4 regions of the Carboxylicivirga agarovorans genome follow, and region 1 is predicted to be linked to each of the others. Evidence: riboswitches for the same ligand, from Rfam matches in the RefSeq annotation. Region 1 holds a riboswitch; each other region holds the start of a gene.
The links. Region 1 has a riboswitch for cobalamin ahead of ACRD69_RS16320 (TonB-dependent receptor plug domain-containing protein). Riboswitches for the same ligand answer to the same signal wherever they lie in the genome.
Positions count from the first base shown of each region.

Region 1 (4,930 bases):
TCCCATGTATAACATTTTGAGCGGGTGTAAAGCATAGCTCCAACATTCCAACGCGAAGCAATAAAGTCAGAACTTAATTTAAAGGTATGTTTCGGTCGGTAACCAAGGGGTTCTTTATATTTATCACTTTCAGCATTATTATCATAGGCATCGTTATACCCATAAATCACTTTATTACTTAATTGATACTTCCCCAATTGCAAACCATGATTTATACTTAAATCAGCACCTTGTGAAACTATAGCACCGGTATTGGATGCTTCCCATAAACCAGTAACTTCATTTGGTTTCCAGGCAATAGATTCATCATTATTACTCCAATAAAATGCAACATCAAAGCCTACATCACCCATTATCGTTCTTTGCTCAAACACATCGGCACCCAGCTCAATATTATAACCCTCCTCCGGCTTTAATAAAATATTACCTCCTGGAACCCAGTAGCGATCATTGAAAGTCGGGCGACGAAAGTGTGTTGCCACCTTTCCCCTGATAGCCAGCCATTGTGGAGAAACAATTACTTTTCCGCTCAACGAAAACATAAGAGGTGGGTTGGGCAGCGTATTCTCGACGGTTTCATAATCTATTATCTCACCATCTTCATAAATAGCTTGTGTGACCTTATCAGCTTCAGAGCTGCACCAGTCTTTACCTATTGTCGCAATAAAAACACCAAATTCAGGCGAATATTTTACAGCAGCATTTAGCCGAACGTCATGTTCAACTATATCTTCAGCATAATTGGAGGTAATCGCTTTTAAATAACTATACCGGCCATTGACATCAAGGCTTAAATTTTGTTGCAAATACCAACGCGTGCTCACATCAGATAACCATCGCTTGGCTGTTATCTCTGAATAGATCTTGTACGATTCACTGTCAGCTCGTTCTTTATCGGTATAACGCAAAAAGTCAAATGAATATGATGTTTGTGCATCTAAACGAAAATTGCCTATCAACCGCTTCCAGCCAGCATAAGCCTTCAGGGTTGAATCTTTTTGTGTCTGATGGCTTACCGGTGGTCCAACCCCCATTAATCCAGGAAGGTTCTTCTCTTTCACCTGGTACCAGGCACCAAAATCAAACAGGTTTTTACCTGCTTTCCAATATAAATTGTGTATTGTTCCTAATACCGTATTTTCATTATGATCCAAAGTTTCCTCTGGCTTACCATGGTCAAATTCATCAATATACTTAAAGTCATTTTTGGCATCGTGATAGAAGAATTGTCCGTTATAAGACAGATTGTGACCAGATGCATTAAGCAGAAGATTGCCTTTATAGCTTGAGAAACTGCCAATTTCCCCTCTTACTCTTCCGGACACTCCCTGACCCCATTGTGGCTGACTAGAGAGTTCAATGGCTCCTCCCATTGTACCACTTCCATAAAGTGAACCTGATGCTCCATAGGTAATTCTGACATCATTAAATCCACCAACTGAAACAGTTGAAAGATCAGCGCTTCCTGTAGTTAAGGAGTTAACCGGTAAACCATTCCATGTTACCAAAGTTTGGTTCGATGATGCCCCTCGCAGACTGGCGGTTGTCAGAGCCCCAACACCACCGTTCGATTGAATATTGATCAATGATGTCTTTTGTAAAAGCATACCTAAAGATTGGGTAGCATAACGTTCAATTGCCAAAGTATCAACGACCTCCATTTTTTCTGTGACAGCGAAATGAGCCAATCGCGAAGCGGTAATCTCAACCTCCTGCACTTTAACGGAATCACGCACCTCATCATCGGCCATCACAGGCAATGATAACACCACAAACAATATCAACAGTTTAAACCTCATTTCAAATATTCAGGTTATTATAACTGCTCTGACAAAACGGATAGAGAATACAATGAAATATGTATCGTCCTGCATTTATTCCGAATGACGCGAACAATTGAATTTTATCTGGCAGGTCTTCTGACTCGTTCCACCATAATCGCCTTCCCGTTCCCCTGAACAGTGGCATTGTTGATTACAGCTTTTATTCCGGTTAAACCCGGACGGAACTTACAGCAGCGGATACTGTTGCCGACTTTCACGGCATTCCCTTTTCATCACCTGGCATCGGTAAATGCCTTGTGAACCAAATCGAGTGCAAAACTAATGCAATTGGACGAGGTAAAAAATGTTTTTCAAAGAAAAGTTTGACTCTTTAGACTGATTGTTAATAGGCTTTTAGATATTAGACTATTACACCTTAGACAATTGGACTGTCAGACGCTTAGATCCGCTGCTCAATAGGCAGGCAGATAAATTACTGAATTGAACATTCAACTCATCAACTTTTAAACTAATAAACTATACTACAATTAATCTCACGATAGCTATAGGAATCCTCAGTTCATCAATTCAACATATCACATAAAATTTAATCATGATCGGGCATTGGCTATGCCGGTGCAAGGCATATTAGTGCTTTGAAGAGCAATTGCTGAGGCACCGGTCTTTCATTTGTATTGCTAACCCCGGCACGTCGCTAAGCTTTGCCCCGGGCTATGATGTGGCAGGCCTGCAGCCTGCTATTTGCAGCTTGCTTATCTCATTCCAAAGGAATAATCCGTGTACCCGGATCACCACAAGAGCGTGGCTTAATTACATCGAAGTTCTTAATCAATTTATCAGTTCGACAGTTCGACAGTTCGACAGTTTATTAGTTTATCAGTTCAACAGTTAATCAGTTCGACAATTTATCAGTTCTACCAATAAACTCATCGACTTATAAACCTATAAACTATCTAATGACAACATTTTACTTCCTGTGTTTCTTCCTTGAACTCCGGACTGATATAAGGAATACCCAGGTTCAGTCCACGCAATATAAACAGCAATCCGAGGATTATGATGAAAACAGGCATAGCTTTGCGAAGCTGATGCAAAAAACGGCTTTTAATGATGTTAGCGAAATAAGCCACTGCAAACATCAAAGGAAGTGTTCCCAGTCCAAAAAACACCATAAAAATGACGCTGTCGCTGATTGTATTGGAGGTTACTGCCCTGGAAATTGCAACATAGACCAAACCGCATGGCAGAAAGCCGTTAAGTACGCCGATAACAAGCAAATTACTTAGTCGTTTGCGGTTTAATGAATCGCCAATCTTCTTTTTTAAGGTAGAATAAATGGAATTGGATACTTTGTTTGACGTTTTAGGCATTTTAATCACACCCGGCAACACGACAGACAATATCATAATCGCGCCACAGGCAATTGATACCCATTGCTGAATACCCGATAACTTTAGTCCTGCTCCCAGTAATCCGAATATCAGCCCTAAAATGCCATAGGTGAATGCCCTGCCAAAATTATACAATAAAGCGCCAAATGCCTTTTGGGTGCTCGAACGCGTAGGCAGAGGCAATGCTAAAGCCAAAGGACCACACATTCCAACACAATGCAAACTCCCTAAAAAGCCAAAAATAAATCCTTCTATTATATTCATGATACGACTAGTCTATAAAAACATCTTGCTTGGTGAGGTAAGGCTGACCATTGGCCTGCCATTCTATAATGAGCTCATACTTACCACTTTTTAGCTTACTTAAGGGAATACGCATTTTATAATGTTCATCCAGCTTTATTGCTTCCTCAATATCCAGTGATTTATCCGATGGCCGGTATACATGCACGATGCCTTTAATGGAGCCGGCATTTGCGATGTTATCAGGGAAACTAATCTCAAAAACACCATCAATGTTAACCTGAACTTTTTGACTTAAGGCATTATAGTTTTTTTGCTTTTCAATCTGGTTATCGTATTTCAACTCTTTTGGGTAATAATCATCTGTTACCATATCAATGCGCTCTCGTGTTGTAATAAATACAAGACTTAAAAAACCAATAACACCACATACAATAACAAGGACTATTCCGTGTCCCCAATTAAACTTCATAATACTAAATTTATAGGTTAAGGATACTCTAATTATGGTCCGACAAAAGTGGTATGAATGGTTTCAATTAAGTCGTCACCATTGTATACCCCTAAAACTATTTCGGTACTGCTTCCTGACAGCTCACTCTCGTTTAATTTGATCAAAAATACTCCTTGTATCTTCTCCTGCTTCTTGACAAGCATCGAATTACCGGCCAATTCAACAACTCCTTCGGGAGAGACCAGTTTAATGCTCAGGTTACCCTCGTTTTCGGTTTTATTGACGATCTTATAATTATAGATATTTGAGTAGGTATTTTCATCCAGCTTTTGATATAAGGAGCCCTGTACGCGCAGTATGGTTGTTTCATAGCTTGAACGAAGTGTGAATAAAACAATTAACACACCGATCAATGCAGTCGTAAGAGCTGTGTACGCAACAATACGGGGCGTCCATTTAAAACCAGAGCCGCTGTTAATATTATTCTGGGATGTGATCCTGATCAGTCCCTCGGGCAGCTGATAACGCCGCATGGTACTATCACAGGCATCCATACAGGCGGTACAATTGATACACTCCAGCTGAATACCATTACGAATGTCTATTCCAGTAGGGCAAACATTAACACATTTATTACAGTTAACACAATCGCCTTTACCGGCCGCAGCCCTGTCCTCACCCTTTCGCATCGGAGCACGTCCTTCACCCCTCTTAAAATCGTATGTGACCATCAGGGTATTGTTGTCGAGTAAAGCACCCTGCAGGCGACCATAGGGGCAAACCAACGAACAAACCTGCTCTCTGAAATAGGCAAATACAAAGTAGAAAGCGCCTGTAAACACCATGATGGCGATAAAAATACTCATATTGTCGGCCGGTGATCCGATAATATACTGATGCACCGTATCAGCTCCTACAATATAAGCCAGCATGGTATGGGTAATGGCCCATGAAATAATTATAAAAATGAAATGCTTGAGCAGTGAGCGCCAGATACGATCAAAGGTGTCTTCTCCTTTGGCTCTGATCCGTTGCTGATCGCCAGTACCTTCTATCCA
Region 1 is NZ_JBNGPA010000017.1:126,839-131,768, forward strand. It holds gene ACRD69_RS16320 (TonB-dependent receptor plug domain-containing protein) at 1-1,799, opposite strand, end outside; cobalamin riboswitch at 1,893-2,105, opposite strand; gene ACRD69_RS16325 (sulfite exporter TauE/SafE family protein) at 2,738-3,439, opposite strand; gene ACRD69_RS16330 (FixH family protein) at 3,447-3,890, opposite strand; gene ccoG (cytochrome c oxidase accessory protein CcoG) at 3,923-4,930, opposite strand, start outside.

Region 2 (4,930 bases), on a different contig from region 1:
CCCGTGATGATGGTGGTGATGTGGCTCGTAATGCTCCAGGGTTTCTTTATCTACACTTGTGATCAGGTCTACTTCACCTTCCTCGGCACTTTTCAATCGTTTAATAAGTAGTTGTGCCAGGTGGTCTGATTCACTTAATAATGGTGCTACAAATACCTTTCGGTCGGGATGTCGCTGAGCGAACTCATCAAATAATACCTGTGCCTTATCCATGTACACACCCGGAAAGAACACATAAGGCACCACCACGATATTTTTGTAAGGTAATTGACTACAAACAGACAAGGCTTCAGCCACCGACGGGTAGGTCATGCGACTACAAAAACCATTAATGGCAAAGGCATATTTATTGGATTCCTGTACCATTCGGGTTAAGCGAGCAAGGTCACCATTGGCCGCTATTTTAGATGCTCCGACACCCAAACCAAAGTATAAGGTCTCTTCAGGATCGACCTGCCGGTCACCCAGTGCTTTTCCGATCAGGTCATTCGACAGGTGTATCATCTCCTCGCAATCGCCAATATAATGTGCCATCTTAATGCTTACCTTGTATTTAGCCTGAAGTTGATACAACATACATGGTATATCCTTTTGAATATGCAAGCCTGTAAACAAAAACACGGGAACGGCCACTATTTCTTTTACACCCCTTTGTGCCAGGCGCTTCACACCTTCTTCAAAATCGGGCGCTGATAATTCCAGAAAACCGGCTTCCACTTCATACTCCGGCAATAATGCCGCTACTTGTTTGGTATATTTCAAAAAGGCTTCTTCACCTCTCTTTACACGTGTACCATGACCACAAATTAAAACTCCTTTTTCAGACATATGCCAGTTCTTGATGTTTAACAGATTGAATAATGGGTTTAAGCTGTTTGGAAAAGCTAACCACTTCACCAATGACCATTAGAGCCGGAGGTGAAAAGCCTTTATCTTCCATTGCTCGCTTAATGGTACTGAGTGTGGCTGTCAGCATCTCTTGCTGCGGGTAGGTACCCCACCTTATTAAAGCCACGGGGGTATCCTCGTTTTTACCTCCACTTATTAATGCATTGGCGATTCTACCGGCATTGCTTACCCCCATATAGACCACCAGTGTATCTGATGCTTTTGCAAGTGCCTGCCAGTCCACTGAGCTTTTACCTTTAGCAGGATGACCGGTTACAAAGGTTACAGAAGATGCAACGTGACGGGCTGTGACGGGAATACCCATATAGGCCGGAACTGCAACGCCTGAAGTAATACCGGGAACCACCTCGTAATCGATACCATGATTGATAAGCGTTACAATTTCTTCCACACCCCTGCCAAACACAAAAGGGTCGCCTCCTTTAAGGCGCACAATGGTTTTACCTTTATTGGCATATTTCACCAGCAATTGATTCAATTCTTCCTGGGGATACGTGTGCTTATCTTTCTTTTTGCCTACGTACAAGCGTTCACAATTAGCGGAACAATAGTCCAGCAGCTCCGTATTTACCAGGTAGTCGTAAAGCACCACATCGGCCTTTTGAAGCAGTTTAAGGGCTTTGACACTTATTAAATCGGCATCACCGGGGCCGGCACCTACCAGCCATACTTTACCATATTCAGGATTCATTTTATTGAATTAAGGTTAACGTTGTTGTTTTCAATTTGACTGATCAGCTCATCGATCAAGGCCTTCATTTCGGCCTCATGCTTTGGATGACCAGATGCCAGCATTTGTTGACGTTTCTCAGCGATCAAGGCCACTGAATCGGTCGTTATGCATGATAATTTAGCCATAAGGTATTTACGCAGACACGCAGATAATGCGGGAGAATTACCTTCTGTACTGATGCCTACATTTAAATGCCCGACCCGACAGCTGGCTGGAATAATAAAATCACCTTTATCAGCGCCATCAGCACTATTGGCCAATACACCATGTTCTTGCGCATCTGATACTACAAGCTGATTGGTTGTTTTGTCGTTGGTAGCGGCAAATACCAGGAAAAATCCGGCGATATCATTCTTTTCATAAGATCGCCTCAATTTATTGATCCTGTTAGTATCAACCAACTCTTGCAAAGCCGGTGTTAAATCTTTGGAAATAACAGTTACGGCAGCACCGGCTGCAAGGAGTTTATTCACTTTTCGTTGAGCGACTTTACCGCCACCAACAACTAAACAGTTCCTATCTTTTATATTAATATGAATCGGATAGAACTGCATACTAAGCCATTACGATGTTTAAACCATTAATAGCCCAATGCGTGCAATCCTGATGTGAGGATAAGAGTAAGTGTTTTTTCATAGCGTAATTAAACGCTCCGGCATGAAAGTACAATGCACAAAAAAGCATTCAGTATCAAATAAGCATACAGGCCGGTATCATGCTCACCAGGGAGCACAAACAACACGCCAATGCCTGTTGACACTAACCATTTATGGCTCTATATATGGAATTGCTTTTTATTCATGTATCAAACTTTTAAACCCGAAAGCTTTGATTAATATTTAATTTACTATGGCAGGTTTTCTGACTTACTCCCTCCTTATTGCGCCTTCCCATTCGCCAGCAGGCGAAAAGTGACCTTATGCAATGGAGTTAAAAGAGCTTACAGCTGCGGGTACAGTCCCGGATTCACACCGGATTCCCTCTTTCCGTCAAAGTCCGAATAGGTTGACTCTGACTCACCATTAATTTGACGACAAATGTAATATTATAATTCTATCTAAAAATACTATCAGTTGAATTTTAGTACAAAATATTTGACCTTAATGAGGATCTAAAAAAAAACTACCCATCTGAAATAGTGGGTAGTTTATATCTGATCATATGATTTTATTATCAATTAACTGCTGAAACATATCGATCATCGTTTCTGATAGCGGTCGGTAGGCAGCATGCAGTTCCCTGATACTTTTCGAATTATCGCCTTTCCATTTATAGCCGATGTTTCTTGTTACGAAACGACGTGTTAAGGCCTTATTAAGCATTGGTCCGATTAACCATATCAGCCATTTGGGAAGTTCCTTTTTCGGAAGTGGATAATTCTCTCCAAACTTATTGTGCAGCGCCCTAACCAACTCAAAATACGTGGTATTATGTCCTGATGCAATATATCTTCCACCAGCACCAGGCACAAAACCAGCCTGATAATGAATATCCGCAAGGTCACGCACATCAATAACACCCCAACCCATCATAGGCACCCCGGCCTTCATTGTTCCGTCGCCCATTTGCCTGACAAGACGAAAACTTTCAGAGGTAACAGCCAGTGGATTGACAGCAGGTCCCAGCACTAAACTAGGATTTACAACGACCAAATCCCAGCTACTCTGCTTTTCACTGATGGACCATGCTTCTTTTTCAGCCAATGTTTTTGAATAAGAATATGCACCATGGTCAAGCGAAGAACTGGTATTCCATATGTCCTCGGTAAAAATCCCACCAGCAACCTTTTCTGCATCAATATTATCGCCATATATAGCAGCGCAACTACTGGTTACAACTACTCGCTTTACTGAATGAGATCGATTGGCTGTTTCTAATACATTGCGCGTTCCCAGTTTGGCAGGATCAACCAAATCTTTTTGAGGATCGTGAACATCCAAGGTAAAAGGAGATGCTGTATGATAAACAAGTTCGCACCCCTCCATAGCCTCGTCATATGAGCCTTGTTCCAGCAGATCACTCTTAAAATACCTGATTGTACCCGGAGCATTATCTGCTAACAAATCCAGGAACCGTAATTTATCTCTCGCTTCGGGGTTACGAACAGCAGCATGAACAGTTAAACCTTTATCTAATAAGGATTTTACTATCCAGCCAGCGACATACCCTGAAGCTCCTGTCACCAGTACCGGTTTATTTTTATCAATAACAGTCATAGTTATTTATTTATGATGAAACAGCTTATTCGAAAATACTATCATTCATCAGCTTTTATGCCGTTCTGCAAGAAGAAAAAAGAGCTTAGCGGGTAGCTAGCTCTTCAATCATGTTGTTGTGATAGTCTACAATGCAGCTTCATATATTTGACGGCTTACATCAAGAGTAATGTCACGTGTTTCAGATAAGGCTTTTAATCCCTTGGCTTCTAAACCGCCTACCATACCTTCAATTCCAGACGCCTCAATGCCATAATCAGACAATTTCGTCTTTACGCCAAGGCTATGGAAGAATTCTTCAGTTTTAGCAATTGCCTGCTCTATTTTCTCATCATCAGAGCCTGAGGTGATATTCCATACACGTTCGGCGTATTGCAGCAGCTTTGCTTTTTTACTGTCCTTTCTTAAGCGCAATAAGGAAGGAAGAATAATAGCCAGCGACTGCCCATGGTCCACACCATAGAAAGCCGTTATCTCATGACCCAGCATGTGAGTGGCCCAATCTTGCGGTACACCCGAACCAATTACTCCATTAAGCGCCATTGTTGCATTCCATACAAGGTTGGCACGTGTATCATAGTCTTCCGGCTCATCCATGGTTTTTCGCCCTACCTCAATTAAGGACTGCAGAATACCTTCAGCTGTTCTATCCTGAAAGCGTCCGTCAACCGGAAAGGTCAGGTATTGCTCTGTTGTATGCACAAAGGCGTCAACAACACCATTGGCGACTTGTTTTTGTGGCAGGCTATAGGTTAGCGTCGGATCAAGGAATGAGAACTTAGGAAAAGCGAGGGGACTCATAAATACGAGCTTTCCTCCATTGTAAGTCACCACACCGCCCATATTCATTTCCGAGCCTGTGGCAGGCAAGGTAACTACCGTGCCCAATGCAACAGCTTCTTCAAGTGCTCCTGCACCACCCATTAAGATCTTTTCAGGATCATCTCCTTTATATTTAGCAGCCAAAGCAATAAACTTTGTGCCATCCATCACCGAACCGCCTCCTACTGCCAATAGAAAGTCAATGCTCTCTTTTTTAACGACCTCAACAGCCTTCATTAAAGTTTCGAAC
Region 2 is NZ_JBNGPA010000040.1:7,300-12,229, reverse strand. It holds gene ACRD69_RS22435 (sirohydrochlorin chelatase) at 1-828, opposite strand, end outside; gene cobA (uroporphyrinogen-III C-methyltransferase) at 821-1,600, opposite strand; gene ACRD69_RS22425 (precorrin-2 dehydrogenase/sirohydrochlorin ferrochelatase family protein) at 1,597-2,196, opposite strand; cobalamin riboswitch at 2,477-2,678, opposite strand; gene ACRD69_RS22420 (NAD-dependent epimerase/dehydratase family protein) at 2,800-3,858, opposite strand; gene ACRD69_RS22415 (iron-containing alcohol dehydrogenase) at 3,985-4,930, opposite strand, start outside.
Region 2: linked by a shared signal. The riboswitch ahead of ACRD69_RS22425 (precorrin-2 dehydrogenase/sirohydrochlorin ferrochelatase family protein) and the one ahead of ACRD69_RS16320 (TonB-dependent receptor plug domain-containing protein) in region 1 are both predicted to bind cobalamin.

Region 3 (4,930 bases), on a different contig from region 1:
AGGGGGAGAAGTTGATTTTATCAATGGTTTTATTGAAGTATATGGAGACCCGTTAGGATTTAAGGCCACATGGGAGAGTTTGGTGAACATTATCGATACGGAAGAAACCAAGAAAGCATCTGTAATTAGTGAAAATGCGCAATGGTTTGAGAATCACTCACCTGTTGCCGATAGTCACAAGAAAACAGAGGTGCAAGGTGTTTCAATGAAGGTTATTAATGCCATTATGCTTGGTGGCGATTGTTACCCTGCTTCTCCCTTGGGCATTAACTTACCCAATGCAGAATGGATTAGGGAATTGCATGGTTCCAAATCGGTGTCACTTCAAAATATCAGCCACTCATACGAAATGGCATCCCTCAGCTCCGGCGTAATTGAAGAGTTTGCCTATGATGAGGAGGAACTGGCTTTGCATAAAAAATATGGCGCCATTGCCGATAATCTGCATACGCATTTACATGAATGTGTCGGACATGGTTCAGGTAAGTTGGAGCCTGGGGTTCGTTCGGATGCACTAAAGGCATATGGCTCTGTAATAGAAGAGGCACGCGCAGATTTGTTTGGCTTGTATTTTATGGCCGATGAAAAAATGCTGGAACTGAACCTTGTGCCTCATATGGACGTAGCTAAGGCGCAATATAATTCTTATATCAGAAATGGTTTAATGGTTCAGATGGCACGTATTGGCATTGGAGCTAATGTTGAGCAAACCCACATGCGCAACCGTCAACTGGTTGGCAAATGGGTGATGCAACATGGTGCGGAGAGAAATGTTATTGAAAAAATGACAAAGAATGGTAAAAGCTATTTTGTCATTAATGATCATAAGCTATTGCGCCAATTATTCGGCCAGCTGCTCAAGGAGGTGCAACGCATTAAGTCACAGGGTGATTATTCTGCAGCCAAAGAATTGGTTGAGCGATACGGTGTAAAAGTGGACCCGCTTATTCATCGGGAGGTCAAAGAACGTTATAGCCAATTGAACGTGGCTCCTTACTCAGGATTTATAAATCCGAAACTGGAGCTTAAAACCGATGACGAAGGAAATATCATAAACGTTGAAGTTAGTTATTTAGAAAGCTTTCTGGAGCAAATGAGGCGTTATAATAAGGAATATTGCTTTGAGAATGCAGCTACGTGATGTTTTTTGAAGAATTAATTCCAATAAATAAACTATTTTTGCATCGTTATTTAAAAAGGGAATCAGGTGAAATGCCTGAGCTGTTCCCGCAGCCGTAATCTGTGCCTGAAGAGGAGCATTGTTTTTTTAACCACTGTTGCGCATGTAATGGGAAGGTAAAGCAATGAAAGAGAGCCGGAAAACCTGTTTGAATAACCACATTGATTCATAAGCTTTCGGGAGATAAAGAGATGATTAGATTTTCAACTATTGTATTTGCATTATTGCTGATTCTGGGCGCCTGCCAGACTAAACAGAAAGGAAACTCACCTGACACAACAGGGAATGAGCCTGATAGTGTTTTTCAACCTAAATACGCGAAAGGTTTTGAAATACGCTATTATAAAGATTATCGACAAATTGTATTGAATGATCCATGGGGCGATAGTACTAAAAACGAATCCATTGCTTTGTTTTATGAAGAGTCATTGAAAAGTGAACTTCAGAAAACCAATGACTATGTAATAGGCTATCCCGCCAAACAGTGGATAGCGCTATCTTCAACAATGGTAAATTATGCCGATAAGCTGAATGTGAAGTCAGGCATTAAAGGCGTTGCTGAGCCGCAATACATCTCCGATGATTATATTCAGGAAGGCATAAGCAATGGTAGTATAAAAAATGTTGGTATGGCTGTTGCGCCCGATGTGGAAGTAATGGTTGATCTGGAACCGGATTTTATGATGGTTTCACCATTTAAAGACAATCATTTTGCAGCAGTAACAAGTGCAGGTATTCCAGTGTTGACTAATGCGGATTATTTAGAACATACACCTCTTGGACGTGCTGAATGGATTGTTTTTATGGGTGAGCTTCTTGGCAGGGGTGAAATGTCAAAGCAGATATTTGAAGAAATAGAAACTGCTTACCTGGAAGTTAAAAAGAAGGTTGAGAATATAGATGCTAAACATACGGTCTTTACCGGGCACATTTACCAGGGAATCTGGTACTCACCTGCCGGAGAAAGCTATATGGCCAACTTCTTTAATGATGCCGGAACGGATTATATCTATAAAGAAACAAAAGGTACCGGATCTTTATCACTGGATTATGAAACCATTATTGATAAAGCAGAACATACAGATTGCTGGGTGTTAATCATTAATTACCCTGGTGAGCTGACTTATTCGGAGCTTGCTAAAATTGATGATCGTTATACTGACTTTGATGCCTATAAAAACAGAAATATGGTTGTTACCAATGCATCTAATTCACTGTATTTCGAAAAAGGTTTATTGCAACCACATATTGTATTAAGCGATTTGGTGCATGCCATTTATCCCGAAGTATTGGATGGCTATAAACCGCGTTATTTTCATAAACTAACAAAAGAATAATGGAGGAGCATCGCTATAAATGGATAATGGGTTTTGTATTACTGCTAAGCCTTATTATTGCTCTTTTTATGCTTAATATTGGAGTTGGTTCAGTTGCCATTCCATTCGATGACTTGATCAAGGTATTGATGGGGGAAGAGGCTTCACGCAATGCTTATCATTCAATCATTTTAAAATCACGATTACCTCAAACTATTACCGCAGTACTGGCCGGTGCGGGTTTGGCAGTTGGTGGTTTACAAATGCAGACATTATTCAGGAACCCATTGGCAGGACCATCTATTCTTGGTATTAGCAGTGGCGCAGGATTGGGAGTTGCCCTTGTTTTGTTATTTGCAGGAAATGTTTTGGGGATCAGTATTAGTGGTTATGGTTTGATCGGACATATGACAGTTGTTGGGGCTGCGTTTGTAGGAGCCTTCTTTATATTATTGCTGATCGTATTTTTTGCCCGGGCATTACGCGATAACACCATATTACTGATAGTTGGTATTATGGTTGGTTACGCCGCATCAGCCATAATTGGAGTGATGAAATTTTATAGTCCCAAAGAAGATGTACATGCTTATGTCATATGGGGATTAGGCAGTTTTTCGAATGTCACCTGGGAACATTTGATCATATTGATTCCGGTTGTTGTGATTGGTTTGATTTTTAGTTTGTTGCTAATAAAGCCCCTGAATGTTTTGATATTGGGCGAAAACTATGCTGAGAATCTTGGTATTAATATAAAAAATACCCGTTTGGCTATATTGCTGTGTACCGGCTTGTTGACTGCAGCTATTACAGCTTTTTGCGGACCAATTGCATTTTTGGGACTTGCTGTACCGCACTTAACCAAAGGATTGTTTCGTACCAGTAATCAAAAGGTCTTATTACCTGCTGTTATATTAGCGGGTTCTGTATTAGCCCTCTTTTGTAATTTAATTGCCCGAATGCCTGGCTTTGAAGGAGCATTGCCTATTAATGTAGTGACAGGTTTGATTGGTGCACCTATTGTTATATCAGTTATTATTAAACGCCGTAAACTCAATTTTAATGGATAAAGCCATCTTATTGCAATCGGAGGATTTAACGGTTGGGTATAATCGAAATACGGCAAAGGAAATTGTGTTGCACAAAAACATCAATGTGCAACTGCAACAAGGAGAGTTTGCCTGCTTACTGGGACCAAACGGAGCAGGTAAATCAACTTTGATCAAAACCCTGAGCGGATTTATTCCTAAAATCAATGGTGTTGTTAAAGTTAAGGGAAAGGAATTGCATGACTATAAGCGTAACCAGCTAGCAAAGGTTGTGAGTGTTGTTTTAACCGAACGACTTCAGATGACCAATATGACTGTGTTTGACCTGGTAGCTTTGGGGCGCACCCCTTATACCGATTTTTTTGGAACAATAAGCCGTCAGGACAGACAAATGGTATTGCAGGCCATTAATGATGTGGGTCTTCATGGCTTTGCCAACCGTCAATTGGTGTGCATGAGTGACGGAGAACGCCAAAAAGCTATGATCGCTAAGGCACTGGTTCAGGATACGCCGCTAATTATTTTAGATGAACCAACTGCTTTTCTTGATCTGCCTAGCAAGATTGAGATCGTTCAATTGCTTAAAAAACTGGCTAAGACGAAGAATAAAGGCATTCTGCTGTCTACACACGATTTGGATCTGGCTTTACAATTGGCAGATAAAATCTGGTTAATAGCTCAAGGTCGTGATCTGGAAGCAGGTATCCCCGAAGATTTGGTTCTTGCCGATGGTTTCAGGCGTTTCTTTGAAAAAGAGGGAATCTTGTTTGATAATGAGCGAGGAGCCTTTAAAGTGGAGCAGGAGCAGTTGAAAACCATAAGGGTTGTAGGTAAAGGTATAGAATACAAATGGCTCAGTCATGCCTTAAACCGGAAAGGCTATCAAACAACAAATGATGAGGGGAATTACCCATTAATTGAGATTGACGAAAATGCCAATAGAGCATATGTGCTTCATCAAACAGATGGCAGCAAACATGCCTTGCGGACCATTGAAGATTTATTGCAGCAAATTAATCAATAGTTCTTGTTTTATAGTAATTAGTTCAAGGTGCGATGCAATTAATAATGTTCGGTTATTTTCTGTTTCGTTGAAACATATCCAGGGTTCATTGTTGAGGTTCTCTTGAACTGTTTGATTTGCTCAATCAAACACATATTGGATTCCAACGTTTTACATATCAGTAAATCTATTTATACTGCCTGAATTCTTATTCTTTAAATGGGATATCAGATTCATTACCCCGATTAATCAGATGATTTGCATTAGCATTAATCGTGTAATTCGTATTTTTAAACCATGGATTACCGCGATACTGTTTTTTTGGCTGTAGCTGAGAACCTGAGTTTTTCAAAGGCTGCAGAAGAATTGTTTATTAGTCAGCCAG
Region 3 is NZ_JBNGPA010000007.1:44,570-49,499, reverse strand. It holds gene ACRD69_RS09705 (dipeptidyl-peptidase 3 family protein) at 1-1,141, shown strand, start outside; cobalamin riboswitch at 1,146-1,346, shown strand; gene ACRD69_RS09700 (ABC transporter substrate-binding protein) at 1,372-2,517, shown strand; gene ACRD69_RS09695 (iron chelate uptake ABC transporter family permease subunit) at 2,517-3,563, shown strand; gene ACRD69_RS09690 (ABC transporter ATP-binding protein) at 3,556-4,566, shown strand; gene ACRD69_RS09685 (LysR substrate-binding domain-containing protein) at 4,843-4,930, shown strand, end outside.
Region 3: linked by a shared signal. The riboswitch ahead of ACRD69_RS09700 (ABC transporter substrate-binding protein) and the one ahead of ACRD69_RS16320 (TonB-dependent receptor plug domain-containing protein) in region 1 are both predicted to bind cobalamin.

Region 4 (4,930 bases), on a different contig from region 1:
CCTAATCCCAGACTAAGCTTTTTGAATATACCACTTTGAACGGTATAATTAACCCAGGCGAACACTTGGTTTTCAGGGGCGTTCCGAAGGGTGTTCCCTTCTTTTGCTGAACCATCGGAATAAGGGTTGTCAGCAAATTCCTGATACTCTGCCTTGTTAAAACTGTATCCGGCATTGATAAACAGTCCCACTGCAGGACGAGCAATTGCATCTAATTCAAAACCTTTGGAGTCAACTTTGCCAACCTGTCCGTAAATTCGATGTTGATTCTCATCATTTGTTCTGCCCAGGTATTCAACTATGTTTTCCTTCTGTATATAGTAGAAACTACCGTTTACGCTTATTATATTTCCTAATTCCCACTTGAATCCAGCTTCAGCCTGATAGCCTTTTTCAGGTTCATAGAGTTCTTCTCCATCTTCCGGATAGAATTGCTCTCCTTCGGTATCCAGATAGATGTATGATTCATTGTAAGTAGTGCGTAAAGGGCGGAAGAAACTAGATGCAGATGCATATATGGATAGATCTTCATTAGGGAGATACACTAAGCCTGACCGGTACGAAAAGGCTTTATTGGTGATTGATTTCTCTGGTTTTTCCGGATCAAATTCATAATCGAGGCCATTTGTAATACCAGCGTCTCTTCGGGCATATCTGTAGTAATCGAAGCGCCCGGCAATCATGAACTTAAGTCGGTCTGAAATGTCCATTAAATCCTGAAAATACAATCCATGGGATTGATCATCCATTACTGCTGCAGCCGAGAATTGAGTTTTTAAATAGCCATGGTTAAGGATTGGATCTGATACCGCCATTTTAGCATATAAACCTTGTCCGTAAACATCGTATGACGAGTCATAAATCAAATCAGGGTTGTTTTCAACATCCCCTAAACCCGGAAGGTTGTATCCCTTATAGCTTATTCTGTCAACATACAAAAAAGAGTATCCGGCCACTACATTGTGCTTTATCGAACCGGTAGTAAACTGATTATAATAGTCGGCATTGTACTGGTATGTTTTGGTTTTATGTGAAAAGCGCAGAGGGAATGTTCGCTGCAGGCTGTCTATACAAATGTACTTTTTGCTATCTCCGTTCTTATAGTAATGGTCGTAAATAGCATTATCAGAACTCAGGTAACTTAGTGATTCAGTTGAGAAATAATCAATATCATCATTGTTGTATGATATGCTGTTGATCAACTTACTTTTTGAGTTAAAAGCATGCTCCCAGGATGCAGCAATATTACTGTTGGTGTGTTTTAGAAAGTCGGCAGGGTCATTATACCGTTGCTCACGCCTGAAGCCTGCAGGCAGGTCACCAATAGCGTATACCTGTTTACCTGAATTGGTTTCAAATACGTTTTGTGATAGTGCTGGTAATCCTGTTTCAGTTCCATAGAAGTCATCATTGGCACCGATCTTTAGCTTTATTACATCGCCATCCGATAACCGATAGTCAAAAGCCAGGTATACATTGGCGATTTCAGTATTATTATCACGCCAACCATCACTATCCGTAAAACCGGCATCAAAACGATAGTTTAGTTGTGAACCTAGTGCACCACCCGCTCCAATTTGCATCTGTTTATTATTCCAGGTGCCGTAGCTCAAACGAGCGTTATAGTTAGCCGTTGCGCTTGGTTGCCTTCGAACGATGTTAAGAATTCCACCCACTGCTGAGTGGCCATACATTACAGATGCAGGACCTTTTAGGTATTCGATGCTTTCAACGGCCGTAAGACTTGTAACAGGAGCACTGTTAGACCAGTTCATTCGTTCGTCGCGCATACCATCAACCATAATAACCGGACGTCCGAATCCTCTGAATGTAAAGGTTTGAAAACCTCCGTAATTAACCGATGATCTGACTCCTGTCGTGTAGCGCATGGCATCATTAATGTTGTTAATTCCCCTTATATCAATCATCTGCCTGCTAACGCTTGATGTTGCAATGGGAATGTGTTTGAGTGGAGCGATTGTTTTTAAGGCTGTCTGTTTTTTGGTGAATACCACATCGGCATCAATCTCAATTTCTTTGATCAGAAATGTATCCTGATCCATTGTTTGTGAAAATGCCAAATGGCATAAAAGTGCGAATATTGCACTGGTAACGATTTGTTTCATATGTATTTGTCTATTAAAAAAGTTCTTAACAGACAATATTCAACAGGGAAATAAAAATGTATGATACGCTAAAGCTATCAACCTGCTTTTATCCCGAAAGCAAAGAATACTGTCGCGCAAACAGGCAGGTCTTCTGGCTCACCCCATTCTGAAAAGCCTTCCCATTGAACATTGGTCAACAGTGGCATACAGATTTCAGAATACGAAGGGGCTTACAGCTGCGGGTACAGCTCCGGATTTACACCGGATTCCCTTTTCATTGCACTGGCCGGTTAAGCACAGCGCAAACCTAAATGCGGCGCAAAAGTAAATATTTTTTGTAAAGGAAAAAGGAATTATCGCCAAAATGTTCAATGATACTACAAATGTTTCAAACAAACCTAAGCGTAGTTCTTTTAATTCATATTGTCTATGTAGTCTTGTGCTTTTTCACTGTAGCCGCTTTTTCCTATCTTTCACCAAAATTTATTATTATGCACGACGACTTAAAACAGGCGCTCGAAGTATTAAGAAATGGCGGTGTTATTCTGTATCCTACCGATACTATCTGGGGAATAGGTTGTGATGCTACCAATGCAGAAGCGGTTGAACGTATTTACAAGCTAAAACAACGTTTAAACACAAAGGGCATGCTGGTTTTGTTAGATAATACTGCTAAACTTGGCGGCTACGTAAATGACATACCTGAAGTGGCTTATGATATGGCTGAGTTAACAACCAAACCATTAACTATCATATACGATGATGCCAAGAACCTGCCTTCTAACCTTTTGGGTGAAGATGGAAGCATAGGTATTCGTATCACCGAAGAAAAGTTCTCCAATCAGCTATGTGCTCGATTTAAAAAACCAATTGTGTCAACTTCTGCCAATATTAGTGGGGAATCATCACCGCTAAATTTTGGAGAAGTCAGTGATGTTATAAAAACAGGTGTAGATTACATTGTTAATTTTCGCCAGGAGGAAATAAATAATCCACAACCATCAAGTATTATCAAGCTGACAAAGGATGGTCAGGTGAAAATCATTCGCGAATAAACCTATGGAAGAAATTCAATTTAATCACCGTACCGCGGTTCAGGTTCGTTTCAACGATGTTGACGGACTGGGCCATGTCAATAATACCACAATTCAGGAGTATTTTGATTTAGGCCGCATGTATTACCTCAATGAAGTATTTGGAGATACTGTTTTTAAGGGCGATGAAACTGTAATAGTTGTCAATATTAACACTGACTTCTTTTCACCGGTATACCTTAAAGATGATCTGGAAGTTGAAACAGCTATAGTGGCCATTGGAACAAAGAGTTTAAAGATGGTGCAACAGGTTGTGTGTAAGCAAACTAAATCTGTTAAAGCCAGCTGTAAATCGGTAATGGTTGGCTTTAACAAGAGAACTGAAGAGTCATTGGAGCTATTGCCCGAATGGCGGGATGCCATATCACAATGGGAAAAAAGATCCTACTAAAAAACAAAAGACCTTGAGGTTTGATCAGCCTTAAGGTCTTACTATTCAACGTTTGATTTAATTTCAGGTTTACATATCAATTAAACCTTCAGGTAAATCAAATATTACCAACTGTTGCTCGTCATCTATTCCTGCAATGAAATGCTCAACAATTGGTATCAGAAGTTCTTCTCCGTCATTGTCAATTTCAAACAAAGGGTTTTTGGAAATGTCACGTATAGCAATGATTTCGCCAATGTGACCATGGCCAACAGCCTGACATTGATATCCAACCAGCTGATATGCTGAGAATGCCTCCGCAGCGTCTTCACCTGCACTTTCCTCACTTGTTTTATTGACGTATACAGGCGCATCCATTAAGCTCAAAGCTGCCTTATCACTTTGTACCTGTTCAAACTTTACCAACACATCAGACTGGTTTTTTTCGCGTGCTTCATTCAGGAAGAAGGGAACTAACCCACCATCTAAATCCAAAAACAGGAACTCCGTGTCCATGTCGTCGATAGAAAATTCGTCAAATAACCGAATAACCATTTCTCCGGCTATGCCATGCGTTTTTACTATCACGCCAATCTGGCGACAGGTATGCTTTTCAATCATCGCTAATAACTTTAGCTGACAAAGGTATAATAAAAAGCTTTGTGCTTACTTACCACGATTGTATAAAAAAGCTTTCCACCGTTCTTCGGGTAAATGAGCTTCTTCCATAGCCGCCCGCGATAAGCTAAAGAACAGGTCAGATAAACGATTAATAAATAGTAAGATGGGTCGTTCAACCGGATATTCACGATGTAATGCCGTCAGCTTTCGTTCGCCCCTGCGCAGTTGAGAACGAACCACATGACATAATGCTGAAACTTCATTTCCACCGGGTAAAATAAAATGATCTGATCGGCTGCTTAACTGTGATTCAATGTCATCAATCCATTGCTCGCAAAATTTATCCATATTATCGGGCAATGGCATTGTATTTTTCTCCTTCAACTCAGTTGGTGTTGCCAGGTGACTCATGGTATTCATCAGCTCAACCTGTATGTTATGCAATTTATCCTGCCATTCGTGTTTGGGCTCAAGTTTAGCTCTCAGTAATCCAATAAATGAATTGACTTCGTCAAATGTACCGTATGCATCAACCCTGATATCATCTTTGTTAACTCTTATTCCTCCTAAAAGATCAGTTTGTCCTCTATCTCCTGTTTTAGTATATATCTTCATGTTCAAAAGTATCATAACCCCGGCAAAGCCTGGGAAATTATCTGTTATCACTCTGAACAAACAGATGATAAAAAGGTTTGAAAATTAATTTATTGCTAAACCTTAGCTCAGGATGAAAAAAT
Region 4 is NZ_JBNGPA010000004.1:9,827-14,756, reverse strand. It holds gene ACRD69_RS06015 (TonB-dependent receptor) at 1-2,126, opposite strand, end outside; cobalamin riboswitch at 2,233-2,434, opposite strand; gene ACRD69_RS06010 (L-threonylcarbamoyladenylate synthase) at 2,600-3,163, shown strand; gene ACRD69_RS06005 (acyl-CoA thioesterase) at 3,168-3,593, shown strand; gene rimM (ribosome maturation factor RimM) at 3,663-4,193, opposite strand; gene ACRD69_RS05995 (cob(I)yrinic acid a,c-diamide adenosyltransferase) at 4,239-4,808, opposite strand.
Region 4: linked by a shared signal. The riboswitch ahead of ACRD69_RS06015 (TonB-dependent receptor) and the one ahead of ACRD69_RS16320 (TonB-dependent receptor plug domain-containing protein) in region 1 are both predicted to bind cobalamin.